DNA from 3 places in the Methylobacterium sp. Ger2507 genome. Region 2 is predicted to be linked to each of the others. Evidence: riboswitches for the same ligand, from Rfam matches in the RefSeq annotation. Region 2 holds a riboswitch; each other region holds the start of a gene.
What was found. Region 2 has a riboswitch for cobalamin ahead of ACV7NL_RS17305 (TonB-dependent receptor). Riboswitches for the same ligand answer to the same signal wherever they lie in the genome.

Region 1: linked by a shared signal. The riboswitch ahead of ACV7NL_RS12130 (TonB-dependent receptor) and the one ahead of ACV7NL_RS17305 (TonB-dependent receptor) in region 2 are both predicted to bind cobalamin.
Region 3: linked by a shared signal. The riboswitch ahead of ACV7NL_RS23835 (TonB-dependent receptor) and the one ahead of ACV7NL_RS17305 (TonB-dependent receptor) in region 2 are both predicted to bind cobalamin.

What each region holds. Positions count from the first base shown of each region.
Region 1 is NZ_JBUYVC010000001.1:2,617,599-2,624,974, forward strand. Features, by position in the region: gene ACV7NL_RS12105 (phasin) at 1-81, shown strand, start outside; gene ACV7NL_RS12110 (hypothetical protein) at 431-784, shown strand; gene ACV7NL_RS12115 (L,D-transpeptidase) at 914-1,579, opposite strand; gene ACV7NL_RS12120 (hypothetical protein) at 1,703-1,984, opposite strand; gene ACV7NL_RS12125 (glycoside hydrolase family 16 protein) at 2,021-2,917, opposite strand; gene ACV7NL_RS12130 (TonB-dependent receptor) at 3,163-5,313, opposite strand; cobalamin riboswitch at 5,420-5,621, opposite strand; gene ACV7NL_RS12135 (hypothetical protein) at 5,759-6,349, opposite strand; gene ACV7NL_RS12140 (hypothetical protein) at 6,592-6,834, shown strand; gene ACV7NL_RS12145 (hypothetical protein) at 6,900-7,334, shown strand.
Region 2 is NZ_JBUYVC010000001.1:3,757,943-3,765,318, reverse strand. Features, by position in the region: gene ACV7NL_RS17325 (efflux RND transporter periplasmic adaptor subunit) at 1-569, opposite strand, end outside; gene ACV7NL_RS17320 (hypothetical protein) at 660-1,163, opposite strand; gene ACV7NL_RS17315 (multicopper oxidase family protein) at 1,488-3,119, shown strand; gene ACV7NL_RS17310 (DUF2934 domain-containing protein) at 3,203-3,406, opposite strand; cobalamin riboswitch at 3,515-3,718, shown strand; gene ACV7NL_RS17305 (TonB-dependent receptor) at 4,172-6,286, shown strand; gene ACV7NL_RS17300 (PepSY domain-containing protein) at 6,286-7,376, shown strand, end outside.
Region 3 is NZ_JBUYVC010000002.1:45,699-53,074, forward strand. Features, by position in the region: gene ACV7NL_RS23810 (IS110 family RNA-guided transposase) at 1-493, shown strand, start outside; partial or broken gene ACV7NL_RS23815 (IS5 family transposase) at 748-1,068, opposite strand; gene ACV7NL_RS23820 (TadE/TadG family type IV pilus assembly protein) at 1,311-2,369, shown strand; gene ACV7NL_RS23825 (TadE/TadG family type IV pilus assembly protein) at 2,421-3,059, shown strand; gene ACV7NL_RS23830 (TadE/TadG family type IV pilus assembly protein) at 3,072-3,710, shown strand; cobalamin riboswitch at 4,188-4,386, shown strand; gene ACV7NL_RS23835 (TonB-dependent receptor) at 4,494-6,644, shown strand; gene ACV7NL_RS23840 (PepSY-associated TM helix domain-containing protein) at 7,127-7,376, shown strand, end outside.

The sequences.
Region 1 (7,376 bases), 1.1 Mb from region 2:
GCGATGGAGCAGGGCACCGAGGCGGCACGCAAGGCCGGCAGCGACGCCGAGCAGGCCATGCGGAACGCCACCAACTCCTGATCGCGCTCCGCGCGTGACGTCCTGATCAACGGCGCCCACCCGGCGTCCAGTCTCAGCCCGCTCGGCCCCTGGCCGGCGGGCTGTTCTCGTTCGACGGGCGGCGCCGGACGGCCATCAGCCAGAGGACTTGCCTCAGGCCAGAGGACTTGCCCCGTGTTGGACGACTTGCCCCGCGCCAGAGGGCTTGCCTCAGGCCAGAGGACTTGCCCGCAGGCGACCCGTCTCCTACCGCTGGCAGCGTTCCGAATTCGGGCCGCTCGGCTCTTCCGCCTCCCGCCCAAAGCGGGAGTGGCGGGCAGGGGCGCCGACATCTTCCAGCGGCGCACGACTCCAACAGAGGTGCACATCCATGCGACGCATTTCCGGACGCTGTCTGATCCTCGGCCTCTTGGCCGGACTGCTCACGGCCCAGACCGCGCAGGCGCAGTACTACGATGACGGCTACGACCAGCCGCCGCCGCGCCGGTACGAGGAACGCCGGCTGCCGCCGCGCCCCTATGACCGGGACGATCGCTACGAGCGCCGGGCGCCACGCCGCGAGGTCGGCCTGAACTGCGATGCCGTCCAGTCGGGCCTCACCGGGTATCAGCCCTATTCCTGCCCGCTACCGGGTCCGCGCCCGCTTGGCGCGCGCTGCTTCTGCAACATGCCGATCGCGCCGCTGAGCGCACCGCAGACGGCCGTCGGCCGGGTCGCCCCCTGACCGGTCGCCACGTCTGACGTCCGATCGTCTCCAACAAGAAGGCCGCGCCATCCTCCCGGACGGCGCGGCCTTCTTGCATCTGACGGTCCGAGCGTGGCTGCCGAGGCAACGCCGCTCGACGGGTCTCGATCAGTTGTTCAGCACGACGACCTTGGCGCCGACCTTCACGCGTTCGTAGAGGTCGGTCACATCCTCATTGGTCATCCGGATGCAGCCCGACGACACGGCCTGGCCGATCGTGTCAGGCTCGTTCGAGCCGTGGATGCGATATTCGGTGTTGCCGATATACATGGCCCGCGCGCCGAGCGGGTTCTCGACACCACCGGCCATGTAGCGCGGCAGGTCGGGACGACGGGCGATCATCGCGGCGGGCGGGGTCCACGACGGCCATTCCTTCTTGGCGGTCACGGTCTTGACGCCCGACCACGTGAAGCCGGGACGACCGACACCGACGCCGTACCGGATGGCTTCGCCGTTCGGCATCACGAAGTACAGCCGACGCTCGGCGGTGGAGACCACGACCGTTCCCGGCTTGTAATTGCCGTCGAAGGCGACGATCTCGCGCGGGATCGGGGCGACCTGCGCCTGCGGGGCGGCCTGATAGCCCTGACCGACGGCGCCCGGGAAGCTGTAGGGATCGTCGGTGAGACGGCCGTTGGCATAGGCCGGATCGGCGGAATAGTAGTCATCGCCGGCATTGCCGCCGAAGGGATCGTAGGGAGCTGCCAGAACAGGGCTCGTCGAGAGGACGCAGACACCGAGTATGCCAGCCAGGGCGGTCGCCAAGGTCTTCATCTGTGGTCCCTTACCTATGCCGTAACCTTTGCTATACAAGCGTAAGCATAGAGCGGAGGTTCCACCGGCCGCGCAGATTTCGTCATCATTGCGGCAGAGCCGGTCGCCCGGCGAGGATCGTGCTTAACGATCGCCGTAAGACCGGCGCGACCCGTATCCCTGTGAGGTGCCGTATCCGCAGCCATAGCGATAGCGCGAGCACCCGACCGAGAAGTCGTTCCGCGCCCGGGCCTTCGCCCGCTCCTGATCGATCACGAGATCGCGCTCCCGGTTGCGCTCGGCCGACAGCGAGGAGCCGTAGCGTTCGGCCGCCTCGGCTGCGGTCCCCGCCACGAGCGCCAGGGTCAGGCCGATCGCAGCGGCCCTTCGGCACCGGCGGGTCTTTCCATCAGGTCTGGTCGTCATGCGTCGCATCTCCCGATCTGTCCCTCCTGAGCGGCCTCAGCCCGGCAGGCGCCAGACCGTGACGCGCTGGATCAGGTACTCGGCCGGCATGGGCGTCGAGGCGTCGGGATACCCACCCCACGATCCGCCGATGGCGAGGTTGACCAGGATGTACATCGGAACGGACTTCATGTCGGACGGCGTCGGAATGCGACGGACCTCCTTGCGGTCGACGTACCACACGATTTCGTCGGCGGTCCAAGCGGCGCCGTAGGTGTGCCAGTCCGCCCCGGGTCCGCCCACCGGGAAGGGTAGGGTGACCTTCTGATTGCGCTGCTTCGGCGCCTCGCCGGTGTGGAGGGAACACCAGATCTCATTGGGGACACCCAGTCCCTCGAAGATGTCGAGTTCGCCGTTCTCCGGCCAATTGCCCTTCGTCGGCATCAGCCAGAAGGCGGGCCAGACGCCCTTGCCGACGGGCAGCTTCGCCTTGATCTCGAAGTACCCGAACAGCTGCGAGAAGCTGAACCGCGTGGTCAGCACGCCGCCCATGAATTGCTTTCCATGCGCGAGCGGTTGCAGGTTCTCGGGTATCTTCGAACCCAGGATGGTGAGGTGTTTACCCGGATCGAGCTTAAACGGGTTCAGACCGAGCGGCGTGTCGAGGACCTTGTCGTCCTTCACGCCGGTAAAGCTCGGGTCGACGTAGATGCTGCCGGCGCTGCCGGAGCGGTACTCGAGTTTCGTCGGACCGCCCGAGCCGAGCACGGTTCGCCACCGGGTCGGGGAAGGGGGCTTCTTCGCCATCTCCGAGGCATCGAGCGTCTGCCAGCGCTCGTCGAAGGTCGGAGCCCCGAAGGTCGCCGGATCGATCTTGCCGGGCAGCGGAGCGGCTTGCGCCAGGACGGTGCCGGCAAGCGTCGCGGCGACGAGACAGGCGAAGCGTTGGAACATCACAGTATCCTCGAAACGATGCCGGACCACTGACGCCGACGGGCCTCCGCCCCCATCCTTGATAGGGCGCCGCAAGGGTCCGAGCCAGTGCAGGGAGGCCTATGGCCGGCGCAGGGGTGCCACGACGACGTCACAACGCGGCGATCTCATGGCGCCAGCGGGATCGCGCATTCTCCCGTTTCTTCGGAAGGACAGCGACAGCGTCGCATCGCAAAGATCCCGGCAGGGACATCGCGGGCGCGGCTTCAGAAGCGCCCCGCGAGGGTTAGGCGAAACGCGGTGGGCTCGACCGGATGGACATGCGGGTCGGCCACGCCCGCGGGGCCTTCGCCGCTCAGGCGCGAGGTGTAGAAGTAAGCGATCTGGTCGGCCCTGGCATTGGTCAGGTTCAAGACGTCGAGGGACAGGCTGATTCCGTCGTCGAAGGCGTAGCCGATCCGTCCGTTCAGGAGAGCCGTCGCTTTCGAGCGCACCGAATTGTCCTCGATCAGCGGACGCGGCCCGAAGTAGCGAAAGCGCATCGAACCGAACCAGCCGGGACCCGCACCGAAGGTGAATCCGGCCGACGCGATGGTGGTCGGCGCCTCCGGCACCCGGTTGCCGATCGGGTCCCGGTCCGAGAAGCGGGCGTTGGTGACCGTCAGGTCGCCCTCCAGCGAGAGCCAGGGCGTTACCGCGTAGCGGTTGGTCCACTCGATGCCGAAGCGGCGGGTGGGGCGGCTCGGCTCGGTGGTGCCGCTGTCGCCCTGGAACAGGTTCTCGGAGGCGAAATCGAGTTGGAACAGGGCGACGGCGGTCTCGAGCCCGGCGATGCTGCGGTTGCGCAGGCCGATCTCCGAGCCGGTCGAGGGCACGAGGAAGGGCGAGCGGCTGATGTTGAAGAGCGGGCTCGTCGGATCGACCGTGGCGGTGACGCCGCGGGCGTCGTTGGAGTGGAAGCCGCCGCCGTAATTCACGAACAGCTCGGTCTCGAACCACGGACCGAGCACGAGGCCGAGCTTCGGGTTGACGATGCCGTCCCGTGCCGTGCCGGAATTGGCCGGCGTGTCCGAGCGGACATCGGCGGTGAATCCGTCGGCCCGGACACCGACGCTGGTGCGCAGCCAATCGGTCCAGCGCACCCGGTTCTCGACGTAGAGGGCGGCGCTCGCCTCCAGCACCCGGTCGTCCAGCACCGTCGAGCGGACCTGCCGCGCGGTGGTGTTGAACAGGCCGACGCGGATCGAGTCCGTGCGGGTCTGAAGCCCGATCTCGGTCTCCATCGGCAACCCGAAGAGGTCGCCCTGGACCATGTGGCTGATCTCGCCGCCGCCCAGAACCCGGCTGTCGCGCTGGCGGAACTGGTCGCCGCTGACCGGATCGTTGAGAAAATACGTGAAGTCGTTGAACAGGTTCATCCCATAGCGGATGACGTAGGCGTTCGCCCGGGTGATGCCGGCGTCGCTCGTCCGGCTCCAGCGTCCGGAGAGCGAGAAACGGCCGGTGTCGCCGCCATCCGTGGGGTTCAGGGCGCCGAAGCGGCCGATGATCCCCTCCGTGACGGCGCGCTCCGGGATCTGGTTGGTGGCGTTCCACCGGGCCCAGTAGGCCATGCCCGTCAGGGCGAAGCCGTCCAGGGCCGTGCCCTGGCTGTAGCGGACGACGCCGTTGAGCTTGGCCAGACGGTCCGGCACGTCCCAGGGGCCGTCATAGGTCTGGGCCTCGCCCGCCACCAGAAGGGTGCCCTGCCCGAGCGGTGCCGACGCGATGGTGAGCGCCCGCTTGTAGCCGAAGCTGCCGAAGGAGGTCAGGGCGAGGTTGCGGTCGGTCTTGTCGAGATAGTCGATCCGCACCGAACCGGCCGAGGCGAAGTCGCCATCGCGCACGAAGTAGGGACCCTTGTGGAACTCCACCGCGCCGACGAGTTCCGGGATCAGGAAGTTGAGGTCGGCATAGCCCTGTCCGTGGGCGTGGGTCCGCATGTTGACCGGCATGCCGTCGATCGAGAGCGCGATGTCGGTGCCGTGGTCGAGGTTGAACCCGCGCAGGAAGAACTGGTTGGCCTTCCCCTCCCCGGAATGCTGGGTGACGATGAGACCGGGCACGCTTTCCAGCACCTCTCCCGGTCGGGTGATCGGGCGGCTGTTGATCTGCGCACCCGATATCACCCCCGCGCTCGCCGCATCGACGGGCCTGAGACCGCCGCCGATGCCGATGACGCCGCCGACGAAGCCCGCCTGCGCGACCGGTCCGGTTCCGGGCGGCGCCGATGCCTCCGCCGTGACCGAGAGTTCAGCCAGGTTCGCCTCGGCCGCCTGGCCAGAGACCGGCCGGATCTGCGCGCCGTAAGGCACCAGGCCGGCGCAGGAGACCAGAAGGAGCGTTCGGTAGGGGGGCCGTGACGGGGCGGGCGACATGGGACCTCGGGCGACGTCTGTGGCACGTCACCGCGACGAGGTCGGTCCGTTCGCCGCATGCGAACGCCCCGACACCCACCAGGACACCCCGCCCGATGCGTTTCGCGTGTGACCACGATGGACGGCAGGTCTCCTGGCTCGCGGGTCACCGCCCTCTCATCGTCTTCCCAGGTGCCGGGGCACCCAGTGACGTGTTGATGATGGGCTCGCCGCTTACAGTTGCGGGGGCAGCCGCGGCGTTGGGCTCTCGCCCGCACCGCGTTCCCTTTTGATCCTCGATCCGAGGAACCGTCCGAGGTCAGAAGACCAGACGAAGCCCGACAGCGTCAATCGAACGCGCGGGAAATCGGCGTCCTGTGCTCCCTGTGCGACAGCCAGGGCCAAGCCCAGCGCCGGTGGGTCGGGGACAGCCGGGTGAAGGCTGGATGGGCGGCCGCCCCTCCGATCAGAGCGGGCGATCCCGATCCTGATCCGGGCTCCAGCTTCGCAGCGGCGAGGGTCCGATCTGGCGTTCGGCGCGGGGCGCCGACTCGTCCTCCAGCCAGGTGCGGGGGCCATTGGCATTGCCCCGGACGACGTCCCCGGCGACGATCGCGTGTCCGGAGGCGACCGCCACGATCAACTGGGTGGCGTAGGCCCTCGGACCGCTGCCCTTGAGGGACATGCCGGGTCCGCCCGGACGGAGCTTGCTGCCGAGCGCGCCCCAGAGGGGCGGTGTCTTGATCCGGCGCAAACCAAAGCCCTGGTCGATCAGGGCAGCGGCCGCCTCGATCTGGCCGTTGAGGAGAAGCAGGCCCGGCCGCGTCAGGCGGAAGGCATAGCTGCCTTCGTCGTCCTCCTCGACGAGGTTCACCAGCTTCAACGACAGGGCCTGACAGGCCGTGTCGACGTTGTCGCGGGTGAACTCGGCGTCGACGGCCAGCGGCCTCAGGGCTTGGCCCGAAATCCGGCAGGAAACCCGTTGGAGGAAGAAGCGACGTCTGGAAATCTGGCTCAGGCCCCATCCAAGCGCGATCGCGCGACGTGGGGCGATCATCCGCCGGACAGCATGGCGCCCGGAGGTTTCGGTCTGGTTGAGACGATCCGCGAGTTTCGGTGGCGGAATGCACGCCCTGGTTGACGATCCAGTGCCCGGCCCGATCCCGCGGGGACCCCGGTCTCGGACACCGAGGCGGCGCGGGCGCTCGCCCCCGCGAGCGGCCGATCGATGCCGGCCCTCTTGCTGTTCGCCCGTCACCGCCCTCTGTGAGCGGTCATCACCGCCGGGAGACATCGGACATGACGAAGCTGTTCATCGCCAACATCAGGACCGCCGAGGGACCCAAACCGCTGGTGACCGTGCGGGCCGCCGCCGAGGGCGAAGCCAGGCTGTTTCTCGAAGCCGCCTATCCGGACGACGAGATCCTCGACGTGGCGGAGCCGAGCGGCTGGGCCAGCGACGCCGACACCGGCAGCGCGGCGGGCGACATCCGCGAGCATGCCGGCGTGCAGTGGCAGGCGCCCTCCAGCCATTCCGGCTGAAATTCAGCGCCGCCGGTCGAACCCGGCGCTTGCCAGCGCCAATCGTGCCGTGACCATTGCCGACCATGCCGATCCGCCGCGAGCATCGCTTCTTCTATCCGATCGACTGGCCCGAACTGTCGGCCGTCATCCGGTTCACCCGCGCGCGGGGCCGGTGCGAGTCCTGCGGACGGCCGCATGGCCGGCGGGTCTTCCATCTCGGCGATGGGCGCTGGTGGGACGACGATGCCAGCGCCTGGCGCGATGGGGCAGGGCGGTTCGTCTGCCTCGCGGTCGGGATCGACGACGTGCTGGGAACCGTGCGGACGACGCGCGTGGTCCTGGCGACGGCCCACCGCGACCACGATACGGCGAACAACGCCGCGAAGAACCTCGCGGCCTTCTGCCAGCGCTGCCACATCAACCACGACCGACCGGAGCATCAACGCCGGCGCTGGCGCACCCTGTTCCGGCGCAAGGCGTTGGGCGACCTGTTTCGCGGCCCGTATCCCAGCCCCTGAAACGCGCGGAACGGCTGGTTTCGAACAGGACATCAGACAGCG
Region 2 (7,376 bases):
GTCAGTCCGGTGACCAGCACCCCGAGGAGGAAGGCGCCCGCTGCGATCAGCATCGGGTTCTGTGCGCCGAGGCGCGCCTTCAGTTCGGCGACCGGAGAAGCCATTCCCTCGGACATCGGCCCGCTGGTGGCCGCCGCGGTCAACGAAGACGCGCCCGCCTTCGGCATGGACAGCGGCACGGTGAGGATGTCGACCACGTCCCCCGCGGTGACGGTCACCAGCAGGTCGTGCAGGCCCGACTTGGCGAGCCACGGCACGGGCAGAACGTAGGCCCCGTCCGCCGTCTTGTCGGCCGTCTGCTGGCCGTCCGGCGTCTCCACCGTCAGGACGGCGTCCCGGACGGGCTGGTTCGTCCGGAAGTGGTCGAGGTAGAACGTCACCGAGGCATCCCGCAGGATGGCGGTCAGCTCGAAGGCGTCCGAGACGGCCTCGCCGCGCGGGGCGACGGACGTCATCACCAGTGCGGGCGTGGCTCCGTCGTCGTGCCCCTCATGAGCCTGCGCGGGACCCGCCAGCGTACCGACCAGCAGCCACACCGCGCCCAGGGCGGCGGCAATTCGAAAAACCATGGGAGAAGCTTCCTCGCGTTCAAATCCCGGGCGTGCCCCCGCCTTCGGCGGGCACGATCCGACCGTCGAGCGCCTCGGGGGCGCCGTTCGTTACGCGAGGAGTCTGGGGGGCCTGGAGAGCGTCTCGGGTCCGAGACCGCGGCGGCGATCGACCGGCCGGGAGACGCGGACCACCCGTCCGTAGGCGAGCGTCGGCAAGGTGGCCGTGGCCGACAGGATGCCCGACGCACAGCAGATCGGGGTTCCGCAGCGGGTGCCCGTGCACGGACCGGAGCAGCAGCCCCGCCCCGTGTCGTCGGAGATCAGCCCCGCCACACGGACCAGGGCTTCCACTCCGAGCAGGGCTTCCGCTCCCAGCAGGGCTTCAGCTCCCAGCAGGGCGTGCGTTCCCGGACCGACGGTCACCGCCGTGGCGATGAATGGAGATTCGGGCGCGACGGCCGGCGCGCTCTGCGCCTCCGCCATCGTCAGGGCGGGGGCCATCGCCGCAGGGGGATGGCCCTCGTGAGCCTGAGCAGCGGACGGCGCGACGTAGGCGATGATCATCACGATCACCGCCGCCATCAGGCGCACGAGTTGCTGCTCGAATCTCATAGGGGCTGGTTACACCATTTCCTGACACCGAGAAATAGGTGGAATTCAGTATGACGGATCGGCCGACGATTTTTATCCTTAAAGATCTCATCACGCCGCGAATGTTATGGGCTCTGCTCTATCAATCGCCGGGAGGATGAGGCTAAAAGATTCGGTCAGAGGCCCATCTGAAGGCATCGCCGTCGAAACGACGGCCCCGTTACCAGGGCAGCGCCGATCGGTCCGCTACGTCCGCGATCGAGACCCGGTTCGTTCGCGCAACGAACGGCCGCTGGATTGAATTCCAGCCGTCATGGGCGACCGCTTTATCGAAAGACCACCGACATGCAGCGGCGCACATTCCTGGCAGGTCTTGCGGGGGTCCTTGGAACCGCACCGGCATCGGCTCAGATGAAGCACGACATGGGAGCCATGGGGAACATGGGACCCATGGGAGCCGGGGCCGGGCCGGGCGGGCCGATGGCACCGATGGCCGGCACCGCGCCGGTCCTGCCGCAGGGGCAGCCGTTGAAGGAGCTGCCCCGGCTCCGCAACCGCTCGACCCGACCCGGTCGATTCGAGGCCACGATCGCGGCGCGCCCCGGCGTGGTCCGCTACGCGGAGGGCCTCGACACGCCGGTGCTGCTCTATGACGGCGGCCATCCGGTGATCGAGGCGCAGGAGGGCGACCGGGTCGCGATCACGTTCCAGAACGGCATTCCGGGGCAACCCTCCACGATCCACTGGCATGGGATGCCGGTGCCGTCCGACCAGGACGGCAACCCGATGAACCCCGTCGCGTCCGGGGCCGAACACGGCTACGCCTTCGACCTGCCCGAGGGCAGTGCGGCGACCTACTGGTTTCATCCGCATCCGCACGGCCTCACCGCCGAACAGGTCTATCGCGGCCTCGCCGGGCTCTTCCTGGTCAAGCCGAAATCCGATCCGATTCCGGCCGCCTATGGCGACACGGTCCTGATGCTCACCGATCTCCGGATCGCGGCGGACGGGACGATGCCGCCCAGCACGATGGTCGACCTGATGAACGGTCGCGTCGGCGACCACGTGCTCGTCAACGGCCAGAGCAATCCGGTGATGACGGTGGCGCCGGGCGAGAAGCGCCGCCTCCGGCTCGTCAACGCGACCAACGCGCGCTACCTGCGCCTGCGCTTCGCGGGCGCCCGCATGACCCTGATCGGCACCGATGGCGGCCTTGTCGAGGCGCCGGTCGCCGTCGACGAGGTGCTGCTCACCCCCGCCGAGCGGGTGGAACTCATCGTCTCCTTCGATCAGCCCGGCCCGGCCAAATTGACCACACTCGCCTACGAGCGCGGCTGGATGGGACCGGGGGAGCCGAAGGAAGCGGGCAAGGTCCTGCTGACCGCGAACGTGGCGGGACGACCGGCGACGCCGCCACCGCCGCTGCCGAAGATGCTGCGGGCGATCGCCCCGCTCCAGGCCCCGGTCGTCACCCGCCGCTTCGTGCTGACGGAGGACATGGGCTCCATGGATCACGGTGCCATGCCGGGCATGGATCACGGTGCCATGCCGGGCATGGATCACGGCGCCATGCCGGGCATGGATCACGGCGGAACCGCGAAAGGCGGTGCCGCCTCCGCCAAGCCGCCCGGCAGCCACGACATGAAGTTCCTGATCAACAACAAGAGCTTCGACATGACCCGCATCGACGAGGTCTCGAAGGTCGGTCAGGTCGAACAATGGGACATCGTCAACCAATCGGACATGGATCACCCGTTCCATGTCCACGGAACCCAGTTCCAGATCGTCGCCTACGAGAAGGACGGACAGGTCAGGACCCCGGGCTATCGCGCCTGGAAGGACACCGTGAACGTCGTGCCCGGCGAGACGGTCCGGCTCCTGCTGCGCCAGGACCAGCCGGGGCCGCGCATGTACCATTGCCACATTCTCGAGCACGAGGAACTCGGCATGATGGGCGTGCTCGACGTCCGATCCTGACGGTTTTCCGTCCCAGCAGGCGGCACGCGCCTTACCGCGGGCCTCGTCGGCCTATCCTCGCCCGAAGGCGAGCGACGCCGGCCTCACCGGGCGGTCGTGTCGGCCCCCGGCGGCGTCTCCGAGGCGGTCCGGTCGGCGGCCGGCTTGCGGCGGGCCTGCTCGGCGCGGAGTTCCCGCTCGGCCATCAGCCAGAACTCGACCTCGAAGCCTTCGGGACGGTGGTTGCGCTCCCAGATCTCGTGGGCGCGCTCGCGGACCCGTTCGAACGTGATCCCATCCTCGGACATCGTGCTTCTGCTCCTTCGTGACCGGCGATCGCAGGTGCGACCCCCGCCGCGGGGCCAACGCTCCCGGGGGCAAATCGTCCCCGTCGATTGACGCCGGCGCCGGAAACCGCCTAGCTTCGGCGCGACGGTTCCTCGGATCGAGGATCAAAAGGGAACGCGGTGCGGGGCTCTGCCCCAACGCCGCGGCTGCCCCCGCAACTGTAAGCGGCGAGCCCATCATCAACACGTCACTGGGGGTTGCAAGCCTCTGGGAAGACGATGAGAGGGCGGTGACCCGCGAGCCAGGAGACCTGCCGTCAGTCGTGGTCACACGCGAAACGCATCGGGCGGGGTGTCCTGGTGGGTGTCGGGGCGTTCGCATGCGGCGAACGGACCGACCTCTTCGCGGTGACGTGCCACTCCGCGCGACCCGTCGCGTCAGCCGTCCCGTCGATGCCCGTCTGCGCCCGCGCGTCCCGCTCCCGTCCGCCTCGTCCGATCGCCCCGCGCGGTCCGAAGACGGCTGGCTTGCGGACAACGTCGCGTCCGGCACCACTCAGCGATTGTAACATTATAACATTCGCTTTAGCAGAGGTGGCTCGTCGGCCCTGGCCGATGCCCGCGCCCCTTCCCGGTTGTCCCATGGCCCTCGCCCAAATCCCGTCCCGATCCCCACGCGCCCGACGCGCACGGCAGGGCCACGTCTTGCCCCTGATATCCCGGCCCCCGATATCCCGGCCCCTCACATCCTGGCCGCTCGCGGCCCTGCTCGGCGGCCTGCTGCCGATGCCGGCCGACGCCGCGCCCGGCGAATCCCACTCGGCCGTCACCCTGGAGACCCTGGAGGTCGCGGGCTCCGGGCGCGGCGGCCCGCCGCCCGCCGAGGGGCTGAACCTGCGCAGCTCGAGCCGCAGCGCCAGCCGCCTCGGCCTGACGCCCCTGGAAACCCCCGCCAGCGTCGACGTGATCGCGGGTGAGACCACGCGCCTGCGCGGCCAGAACACGGTGGCGGAGGCCGTCACCCAGAACGCCACCGGCATCACCACGGTGGCGGCCCCCGGCAACGGCAACGGCGCCTTCACGGCCCGGGGCTTCGCCGGCCCGAACTCGATCCAGCAGCTCTACGACGGCACCCGCCTGTTCGTCGGGGCGGGCACCGTCACCTTCCCGTTCGACACCTGGAACGTCGAGCGCATCGAGGTGCTGCGCGGGCCGGCCTCCGTGCTCTACGGCGACGGCGCCATCGGCGGCGTGATCAACGTGGTGACGAAGAAGCCGGTCTTCACGCCCCTCAACGTGGCGCGCGCGGCCGTCGGCTCGGATGGTCTGGCGCGCTTGGCCCTCGATTCCGGCGGTCCCATCGGGGACGCGCTCGCCTACCGCCTCAACATCAGCGGCAACCGCGACGCGGGCTGGATCGCGCCGGACGGCGACTTCCGCAATCTCGCGGTCTCGGGCGCCCTGACCCTGCAGGCGAATCCGGACCTCGCCATCACCCTGAGCCATGATTTCGGCTACCAGGAGCCGGCCCGCTACTGGGGCACGCCGCTCATCGACGGGCGCATCCGCGACGCCATCCGGTTCAACAACTACAACGTCCGCGACGCCCAGATGCTCTGGACCGACAACTGGACGCAGCTGCGAGCGGAGTGGACGCCGAGCGCCGACATCACGATCCGCAACACCGCCTACCGGCTCCAGAGCCGGCGCCAGTGGCGGGACATCGAGCAATACGCCTTCAACCGTGATACCGGGCGGATCGATCGCTCGGCCTACACCGAGATCTATCACAGCCAGGAGCAGATCGGGAATCGCCTCGACGCGACGGTCCGGGGCACAGTGTTCGGATTCCGCAACGAATTCCTGGCCGGGTTCGACGTCAACGCCATCGCGTTCCGGCACACCAACAACTTCAGCTCCGAGGGCGGCGGCCTCACCACCAGCGTCGATCCCTTCGCCTATGACCCGGGTCTGTTCCCGGCCAATGGCCGCGCCACTCCGGCCTACGTCACCAACACGCGCCAGGCCTCGGTCTTCGCCGAGAACCGCCTGATCCTGTCCGATCAGCTCTCGCTGCTGGCCGGCATGCGCTACGACGCGCCGGTGCTGCACCGGACCAACCTCGTCACGGGCGCCGCCTTCGAGCAGGATTTCCAGGCGCTCAGCTACCGCTTCGGCGCCGTCTACAACCCGACCCCCCTGCTGGCGCTCTACGCCCAATACGCCACCGCCACCGATCCGGTCGGCAGCCTGATCTCGCTGTCGCAGAATCTGTCCGGTTTGAAGCTCTCCACCGGCGAGCAGGTGGAGGTCGGCGCCAAGGGCGTCGCCTGGAACGGCCGGGCCGAGTGGACCCTGGCCGGCTACCGCATCGTCAAGGACAATCCGATCACGCGGGTGCCGGGCGAGGCGGCGCTCGCGACCCAGGTCGGGCAGCAATCCTCCCTCGGCGTCGAGGCGGCCCTGAGCCTGCACCTGTTCGAGGCCTGGCGCATCGACGCCAACGTGGCCCTTCTCCACGCCCAGTACGACGCCTTCAACCAAAGGGTCGGGGGCGCAGTGGTCTCCTATGCCGGACGCCAGCCCATCGACGTGCCGGAGCGCGTCGGCAACCTTTGGGTCAATTGGGCCTTCGCCCCCGCCTGGGAGGCCCGGATCGGCCTGCAGCACGTGGGCGAGACCTTCAGCGACTTCGGCAACCAGGCGCAGCGCCCGGCCTACACCCTGGTCAATGCCGGTCTCGACCACCAGGTCACGCCGTCCTCGCGGCTGTCCCTGCGAGCCTACAACCTCTTCGACGAGATCTACGCGATCAGCGGCAACGCGGTGAACGGGGTCGGCACCAACTGGCTGCTCGGCCGCCCGCGCTCCTTCGAGGTGGCCTACAGCGTGCGGTTCTGATGCGGGCCTCTTCGACGCGGGCGCTCCTGAAGCCCGTCAAGCGCTGGCTGATCCTCGGCCATCGCTGGCTCGGCATCGTCACCGGGCTGTTCCTCGCCACCTGGGTGCTGTCGGGGCTGGTGATGCTCTACGTGGCGTTCCCGGCCCTCACCGAGGCCGAGCGCCTGTCCCATCTCGCGCCCATCGCCTGGGACCGGGTGCATCTCGGCCCCGACGCGGCCCTGGCCCGGGCCGGGCTCGACCCGCCCCCCGGCGGCCTCAGCCTGTCGATGCGGGGCGGGGCGCCGGTCTATCAGGTCACCGCCCGCGACGGCGCGCGCCACGCGGTCTCGGCCGAGACCGGGCAGACCCTCGGCCCCATCGACGCGGCGGCGGCCGTGGCGTCGTTCGCGCCGGGCGCCACCGTGCGGGCGGTGCGGCGCGACCAATGGACGGTGCGGGACCGCTACGACCCTCTGCGCCCCTTCCACGTGGTGGCGCCGGGCGACGCGTCCGGCACCGAGCTCTACGTCTCGGCCCGCACCGGCGCGGTCGTGCTCGACACCACCCGCCGGGAGCGCCTGTGGAACTGGCTCGGGGCGATCCCGCACTGGTTCTACCCGACGCCCCTGCGGGCCCGGGCCGAGCTGTGGCGCGGCACGGTGCTGTGGGTCTCGGGGATCGCCATCGCGGGGGTGCTCAGCGGCCTCGTCCTGGGGATCTGGCGCCTCCGGCTGCGCCGGCCCTACGCCTCGGGGGTGACGCCCTATCGCGGCCTCGCGCGCTGGCACCACCTCCTCGGCACCCTCGGGGGCCTGAGCCTCCTCACCTTCGTGGCGAGCGGCTGGCTCTCGATGAACCCCAACCACTGGTTCTCGCCCCGCTCCCCGCCGGAAGCGATGCGCGAAGCCTATGCCGGGCCTGTCCATCCGGTCGGCCGCACCGCCCTCGACGGCCTTGCTTTCGACGGCCTTGACCTCGATGATAGGGCCCGGCCCCGCACCGTCGAGGTCCGGTTCACCCAGGTCGACGGCCGGCCCGTGCTGATCGCCGCCGACGCGCGGGGTGGGCGGCGCGTGGTTCCGCCGCCGAGCCCCGAGGCCCTGCGGGC
Region 3 (7,376 bases), on a different contig from region 2:
CCTCGTGGCGGACGTGCGTGAACGCTGGCAGTCCCTTGACGGACGCATCGCAGCCCTCGACGCAGAGTTCGCCGAACAGGCCCGGACCGACGAAAGCGCCCGCCGGCTCACCACCATCCCGGGCATCGGTGCACTCAACGCGACGGCGCTGGTCGCGGCGATCGGTGATGTGGCGACCTTCGCCCGCGGACGTGATCTGGCGGCCTGGCTCGGCCTCGTGCCGCGTCAGGTCACAACGGGCGGACGACCACGCCTCCTCGGGATCACCAAACGCGGCAGCAAGTACCTGCGCAAGATGCTGATCCAGGGCGCACGGGCCGCGATGCCGACTTTGCGCAAGAGCGATACGCTGATCGGCCAGTGGCTACGGGGCCTGCTGGCGCGGGCGCACGCCAACACCGCCGTCGTCGCGCTGGCAGCCAAGATGGCCCGGACCGTCTGGGCGCTGCTGCGCCACGAACGCGTCTATGAGCCGGCGGCGGTGGCTGCCTGAACCGAGCTTGGTCGGCGAAGCCTTCGTCGGCCTCACCATGTCTGCGAGCGGCGAGAGGAAGATGGCCTGACAGTCGATCGGTGTTCTGGAAGCCTCCGGCGGAAAATGGCGCTCGACGCCGACCCCTTTATGAGGACCAGGACGCGCGGATCTCCATCTTGGCCAACGGCATCGCCGGAAGGCCGGATACGTTTATGCAGACTGCTCAGACCAGCGGATCATAAGCCACTTGCGGACGGGGCGGGCCATACGTTACCGCCATGCGCCGAGCGGTGCGCCTTGACGTAGGTGCTGTCGATGGCGGCCGCCTCGCCCGCCCATCCGCTCTTGGCCAGCGCCCTCAACATCGCCCGCCAAAAGCCGCGGCGGGACCAGCGATTGAAGCGGTTGTAGACGGTCGTGCGCGGACCATACGCGGCCGGGCAGTCGCGCCAGCGGCAGCCTGAGGTCAGCACGTGCAGGATGCCAGAGATGACTTGCCGATCATCGTTCCGCTCTGGCCCGGGCTGGTTCGTGGGCATGAACGGTTCCATCACCGCCCACTGCTCATCCGAGAGCCAGAACAGGTCCACCATCGCCGCCTCCGTGCTGCAAACGGCGGCTCTGAATCACAAAACCAGAACTCTCGCAACGTCTTGGTTCGGTTCACACCCTAAGGAACAGACAAATTCATTCACTAAAAGGCGGTAGGATTCCGCACCACACAGCTCAACACGCCGTTCAGAATCCGTGTGTGATTTAGAATATGTAAACGGCGGCTTGGCAAATATCCTTCTATCTTTGAATACAGGATGTTTTTCGGAGAAACGATCGAACCATGCCACGAACATCCTGCATCGTACGTTCCGAAAGCGGCAACATAGTTGTTATGTTTGCTCTTGCACTACCAGTTCTATTCGGTGCCGGAGGCGCCGCGATCGACTACGGCAATGCTGTCCGTATCCGCGCCGTTGAAGCGTCCGTTGCAGATGCGACAGCATTACTAGTCGCAAATGCCGATACAGTCACGGCCGCTACCGAAGCATTTAATCTTGCTAACTCTCAGCTGGTCACAAGCTTAGGGGATCAGACTGCAACAGGCGGATTCAAGATTACAGGCAAATGGATTGACGGCTCAAACTACCGCGTTACCGTTTCTATGACAATGAAGACGTCACTCATACACCTCTTACCTGGAATGCCCAAAGAGCTTGTCGTCAGCACGGCAACGACAGTCAACCGAGTGGCCCCCGTCTATGAAACTTCTGCGCCAACGTTGACACAGCTCTCGCCCGAAGCTGACGACTACAATCGCGTGTACATCTACTGCTATTCGTCTGATCCCAAGAGGCAAAAGGATGTCGATGCTGGTCGCCGGGGATTGACACCGATTGCCGACAACGCATCGCCACCATCCAACTACGACATGAGCAAGATTCCGGTATGTGGCCAGAACGAAGCGGTTAGCTATATGCTCCGCAACGTTCGCGATGCCCGCACAACACCCTTGAAGTGGAATAAAACTGGCTCAGATACCTATAATTACTACACGGATATCGTCATAGATACCGGAACGCGCGTGCAAACAATGAACATGAAAGGCAGCAACATGGGAACCAATGCGACAGTTGATGTCGTTAAGTACCCAATGCTAGAAACCATTGTTTGCGATAGCCTTAAAGACTGCAGCCCCAAGTCATCTGGCGGTACGATCCCTGATCGTAGAACAGGCAGAACGCCGGCTGTGGCGAAAGGAAGCTGCGAGGAGGGGAAGTACATGTATTACGGATGGGAGGATCGCCCAGGCGGAGACCAGGATTATGATGACATTCGCGTTATCGTGACCTGTCCCAAGCAAGTCAGAGTAGTTGACAAAAAAATCCGAATAACCGAGTAGGCCTAAAAATTAATCCATAATAGCTTTTTATAATGACGTTGAATATTCTGGATGATCCCCGTGTGCGTTAGGTGCCTATGTGAGCTTCGACATGCAAGAGCATTCAAAAGCAGGCCATGCTTTCGTAGCTTTGCTGAAAATGTAGATGGTGCGTCTGCAGTCGAGTTTGCTTTAGTCTCAGCTCCTTTCATAATACTTGTAGGAGCAATCTTTCAGATCTGCCTTATCAGCTGGGCTAGTCAGAACCTGGATGATTCTCTGCAAAAAGCGGCTCGCATCATTTATACAGGTAATTTCCAAACTGCGAACAAAAGTGAAAAGTCTTCAGACGCATTAATTCAAAGCTTAAAAGATAGCATCTGTGGAACCACCGTACCAAATAGCGGCAGAGTGTTTGGCTGTTCAGATTTAAAAATCGACGTATCCACGAGCACCTCATTCGCTTCTAGTCAGTCTGCCGTGGCATTCGACAATCAAACAGGCACTTGGTCCAAAGATTTTGGAACAAAATACACATGCTCAAAACCTGGAGAAATTGTAGTCATCACAGCAGCACTGAAATATCCTGTGGCGTTCAGATTTTTAAATCTAGGCTTCTCAAGTTTTGGTGATGGATCTCGGCTGATTATGTCGACAGTAGTTCTACGAACAGAGCCTTACGACACGTCATCCGGATCGCCATGCACATAGAAACATTCTAAAATGCCTCCGTATCGCTATACCATGGCTTTGTTATTTCGGTTTTGTGCCGATAAGAGAGCTGTGTCTGCAATAGAGTTCGCTCTTGTTCTGCCGCTCATTCTTGCAATACTCTTGGGCTCATTGGAATTTAGTAGAGCGTTGGATAACAAACGCAAAGTAGCATTGTTGGCACGAACGCTTGCAGACCTAACCTCACAAGCGGCTACGAATTCACCGGTCACGACTGCGGCAATGAACGATATTATAGCAAGCTCGCAACTGGTTTTACGACCATTTGTGAGCGGCTCTGCAAAAATAACAGTCAGTGCGCTGGGTCTAGATCTTAAAAACATTGGTAGTAATCCTCGCGTTTGCTCCAGCTTTGCATCTAGTAATGCAACGGTCCGAAGTGTTGGACTTGCTGGCGATTTATCTGTTCCCCCGGGCTTCCGCGTCCTAGGTATGCGATACATCCTGGCTGAAGTACAAATGCCCTACGCTCCGGTGTTTGGGAGTGGAATTATGAAGTTTGCAGGCAGCATAAACACCAACTTCACGTTCAAATCGGCCGTTGTATGGCCGGTCCGATTGGGTAAAACTTATAAAACAAACACTTATAATGAAATTATCCTTCCTAACGGTGTAGAATGTCCACAGTAATATAAAATTCTTGGCATGGATAAAACATGCTCCTGATAATCTCAGGATAATGAACTGAGGGTAGATTTCAACTCACTCTAATCTATATCAAATAAAATGTTTGACTAAATTTAGGTGACTATTTCAAAATGACAATAGATATTTATGATATAGTTAGAATGATGCGTTTTGACGAACATAAGCCATCGGCTTGCGTTGAACGCATGTCTGCAGGATGTCGGGTATCGGATCGGATATCCGACACCGCTGAGCTATGCGCTTGGCGCACGAGCTGCTTTTGCGAGGCAGGCTAGCGGAGAGGCACCTTGGAATGACTGGGTTGGGTGAATTTTGGCCGGTCCGCTTTTAGGTTGGGGAGTTCAGACAGCAGACGTAGCCCGCCAACGAACTGAAGCACTCGTAGGCCGAAGCTTGTCACCCGCTAACAACACCTGGCCGGAAACACCCAAGACGGCATTGACGCTGTAGCGTTCTGTGATGCCCCTTATGCCTGACGGTTCCTCTCACGAGGATCAAAAGGGAACGCGGTGAGGGTGAAGGCCCGAAGCCACGGCTGCCCCCGCAACTGTAAGCGGCGAGCCCATCATCAACACGTCACTGGGTCCCCGGACCTGGGAAGACGATGAGAGGGCCGCGACCCGCAAGCCAGGAGACCTGCCGTCAGCCGTGGTCACACGCGAAACGCATCGGGCGGGGTGTCCTGATGGGTGTCGGGACGGATGCTGTGCGGCATCTGGGCTGGCGTCTTCGCGGTGACGTGCCACAGACGTCGCCCAGGGTCCCATGTCCCCCCTTCGCTTACACACCGCCTCCCGAACGCTTCTTCTGGCTTCCTGTGCCATCCTTTCGTCCCCAGGGGCGCGTGCACAGCAAGCATCCTCTCAGGCTGCAGAAGCCAATCTCGCCGAACTTTCGGTGACGGCCGAGACGCCTGTGGCCGGCATCACCGGACCTGCGGCTAGTGCGGGCTACGTCGGTGGCGTGACCGGCATCGGCGGCGGTTTGCGCACGGTTGATGCGGCGAGTGCGGGGACCATTTCCGGTGCGGCGCTTAACAGCCGACCGATCACGCGCCCCGGCGAGGTGCTGGAGAGCGTGCCGGGGCTCATCGTCACCCAGCATTCCGGGGAGGGGAAGGCCAACCAGTTCTTCCTGCGCGGGTTCAACCTCGACCACGGCACCGACATCGCCATCTCCGTCGACGGCATGCCGGTGAACATGCGCACCCATGCCCACGGCCAGGGCTACGCCGACCTCAACTTCCTAATTCCGGAACTCGTTGGCGCAGTGGAGTTCCACAAGGGACCGTACTTCGTCCGGGATGGGGACTTCGCTTCCGCTGGGTCGGTACGGATCGACTACCTCGACAAGGTGGACCGGAACCTCGCGCTAACCTCCTTCGGTAGCTTCGGCTACAAGCGCGCGCTCACCATCGCGTCCGCGCCCCTCGGTCAAGGCAATCTACTAGTCGCAGGCGAGGCCCAGACCTATGACGGCCCCTGGGATGTGCCGGATCGCCTCGCCAAGCTCAACGCCGTCGTCCGCTATAGCCAGGGCACGGCCCTCGACGGCTTCGCGCTCACCGGCATGGCCTATTGGGCGAAGTGGAACGCCACGAACCAGATACCGGGGCGCGCCGTGGCGGAGGGTATCATCGGCCGCTACGGGACCCTAAACCCCAACGATGGCGGCGACACCGGCCGCTTCTCACTCTCCGGGCGCTGGAGCCAGACGAGCGAGGCCGGGATCACGCGGGCGAACGCCTACGTCATCCGGTACCAGATGAACCTGTTCAACGACTTCACCTACTTCCTCAACGATCCAGTGAACGGCGACCAGTTCCGCCAGCGCGACAGTCGGGTGCTCGGCGGCGGGGAGGTCAGCCACACCTTCCAGGGTGACCTGTTCGGGCTGCCGATGGAGAACGAGATAGGGGTGCAGACCCGCACCGACGATATCCGGGTTGGGCTCTTTAACACCATCGCGCGACAGTATCGCTCGACCGTGCTTGACGACCGGGTGCTGGAGGCGAGCGCGGCGTTCTACTACGAGAACCGGGTGCGCTGGACCGACTGGCTGCGCACCAGCATCGGCTTCCGTGCTGATGGGTTCTACGCCGACGTTCGCTCCGATACGCCCGCCAACTCGGGGACGGCGCGGGACGGCATCGTCAACCCGAAGCTCGGCCTCGTGCTCGGCCCCTGGTTCGATACCGAGCTGTTCGTGAACTACGGCGGCGGCTTCCACTCCAATGATGCGCGCGGCGTTACCGCCACGATTGATCCGGCCAGCCCGCTGTTCAACATCGCCCGCTCGCCCTTCCTCGTGCCCTCGACGGGCTCGGAGATCGGCATCCGCAACCGCAGCATCGCTGGGCTGGAAACGGCGGTAGCGCTGTTCCGACTGGATTTCGCCTCCGAGAACCTGTTTCAGGGCGACACCGGCACGACAGAGCCGAGCCGCCCTACTCGCCGGTTCGGCATCGAGTGGACCAACCGCTACGCGGTGACGCCCTGGCTCTCGTTGGAAGGCGACCTGACGGTAACGAACGCCCGGTTCGCAGACCGTGACCCCATCGGCAACCGAGTGCCGGAGGCACCGACCACGATCGCCTCGGCCGGGATCACCTTCGGCGAGGACCTGGGCTGGTTCGGCTCGATGCGGTTGCGCTACTTCGGGCCACGCCCCCTGATCGAGGACAACTCCGTGCGTTCGAAGCCGACCGCGCTCCTCAACGGCCGCATCGGCTACAATTTCGACAATGGGGTTAGCCTGTCCCTCGACATCCTGAACCTGACCAACGCCAAGGCCGACCAGATCACCTACTTCTACACCTCGCGCCTGCCGGGCGAGGGGGCGGACGGCGTCGCTGACCGCCACTTCCACCCGGTCGAGCCGACGGCCGTCCGCCTCACCCTGGCAGGACGCTTTTAGGTCACATGCCGGCCGATAGCGGTCGCGTTGCTCCTACACCGTTGACGAAGGATGAAACTGCGCCTTACGCCCGTACCATGCGCGCTTGGCGGCCAGATTGGGGCGTCTGCCGTGCGGTCATCGCCGTGGCCGTACTCTACGCCCTATGCCTGCAGGCACTGTTGGGCTCGATGGCGCCCGTCTCCCAGGTCAGCTTCCACCAGGTCATCTGTGCCGAGCACGCCGGAACCGACGCTCCGGCGGACGAGGGCCTGCCATGTCGACATACGTGCTGCACCCTGGTGCATGCCGTCGTGGCGCCCATTCCAGTTCTCGCCTTCGTCGCCCTGCGTTGGTCGCCCGGCGATGCGGCGCCCCTCACCTGGCGGGCGGGAGAACCGAGAGCCGCACGAGCGCCACCCGATCAGTCCGTCAGTCCACGAGGTCCGCCGACTGCCTGATCGATCCGTCTTGTCAGATCGCTCAGACCCGGACCCGAACCCATGTCCCAGACCCTCCAGGGTGACGCGGCGGCCTTGCGCGCCATGGCTGCGGCCAACCCGATGCAAGATACCGTCTACCGCGCCGTCTGGCGCTGGCATTTCTATGCCGGCCTGCTCTGCCTGCCCTTCCTCGTCCTGCTCTCCGTGACCGGCTCGCTCTACCTGTTCAAGGACGAGATCAACGCGACCCTGTTCGCGTACCGGACCACGGTCGCCGTTCAGGCGAGCCCGCCCTTAAGTGCGGACGTTC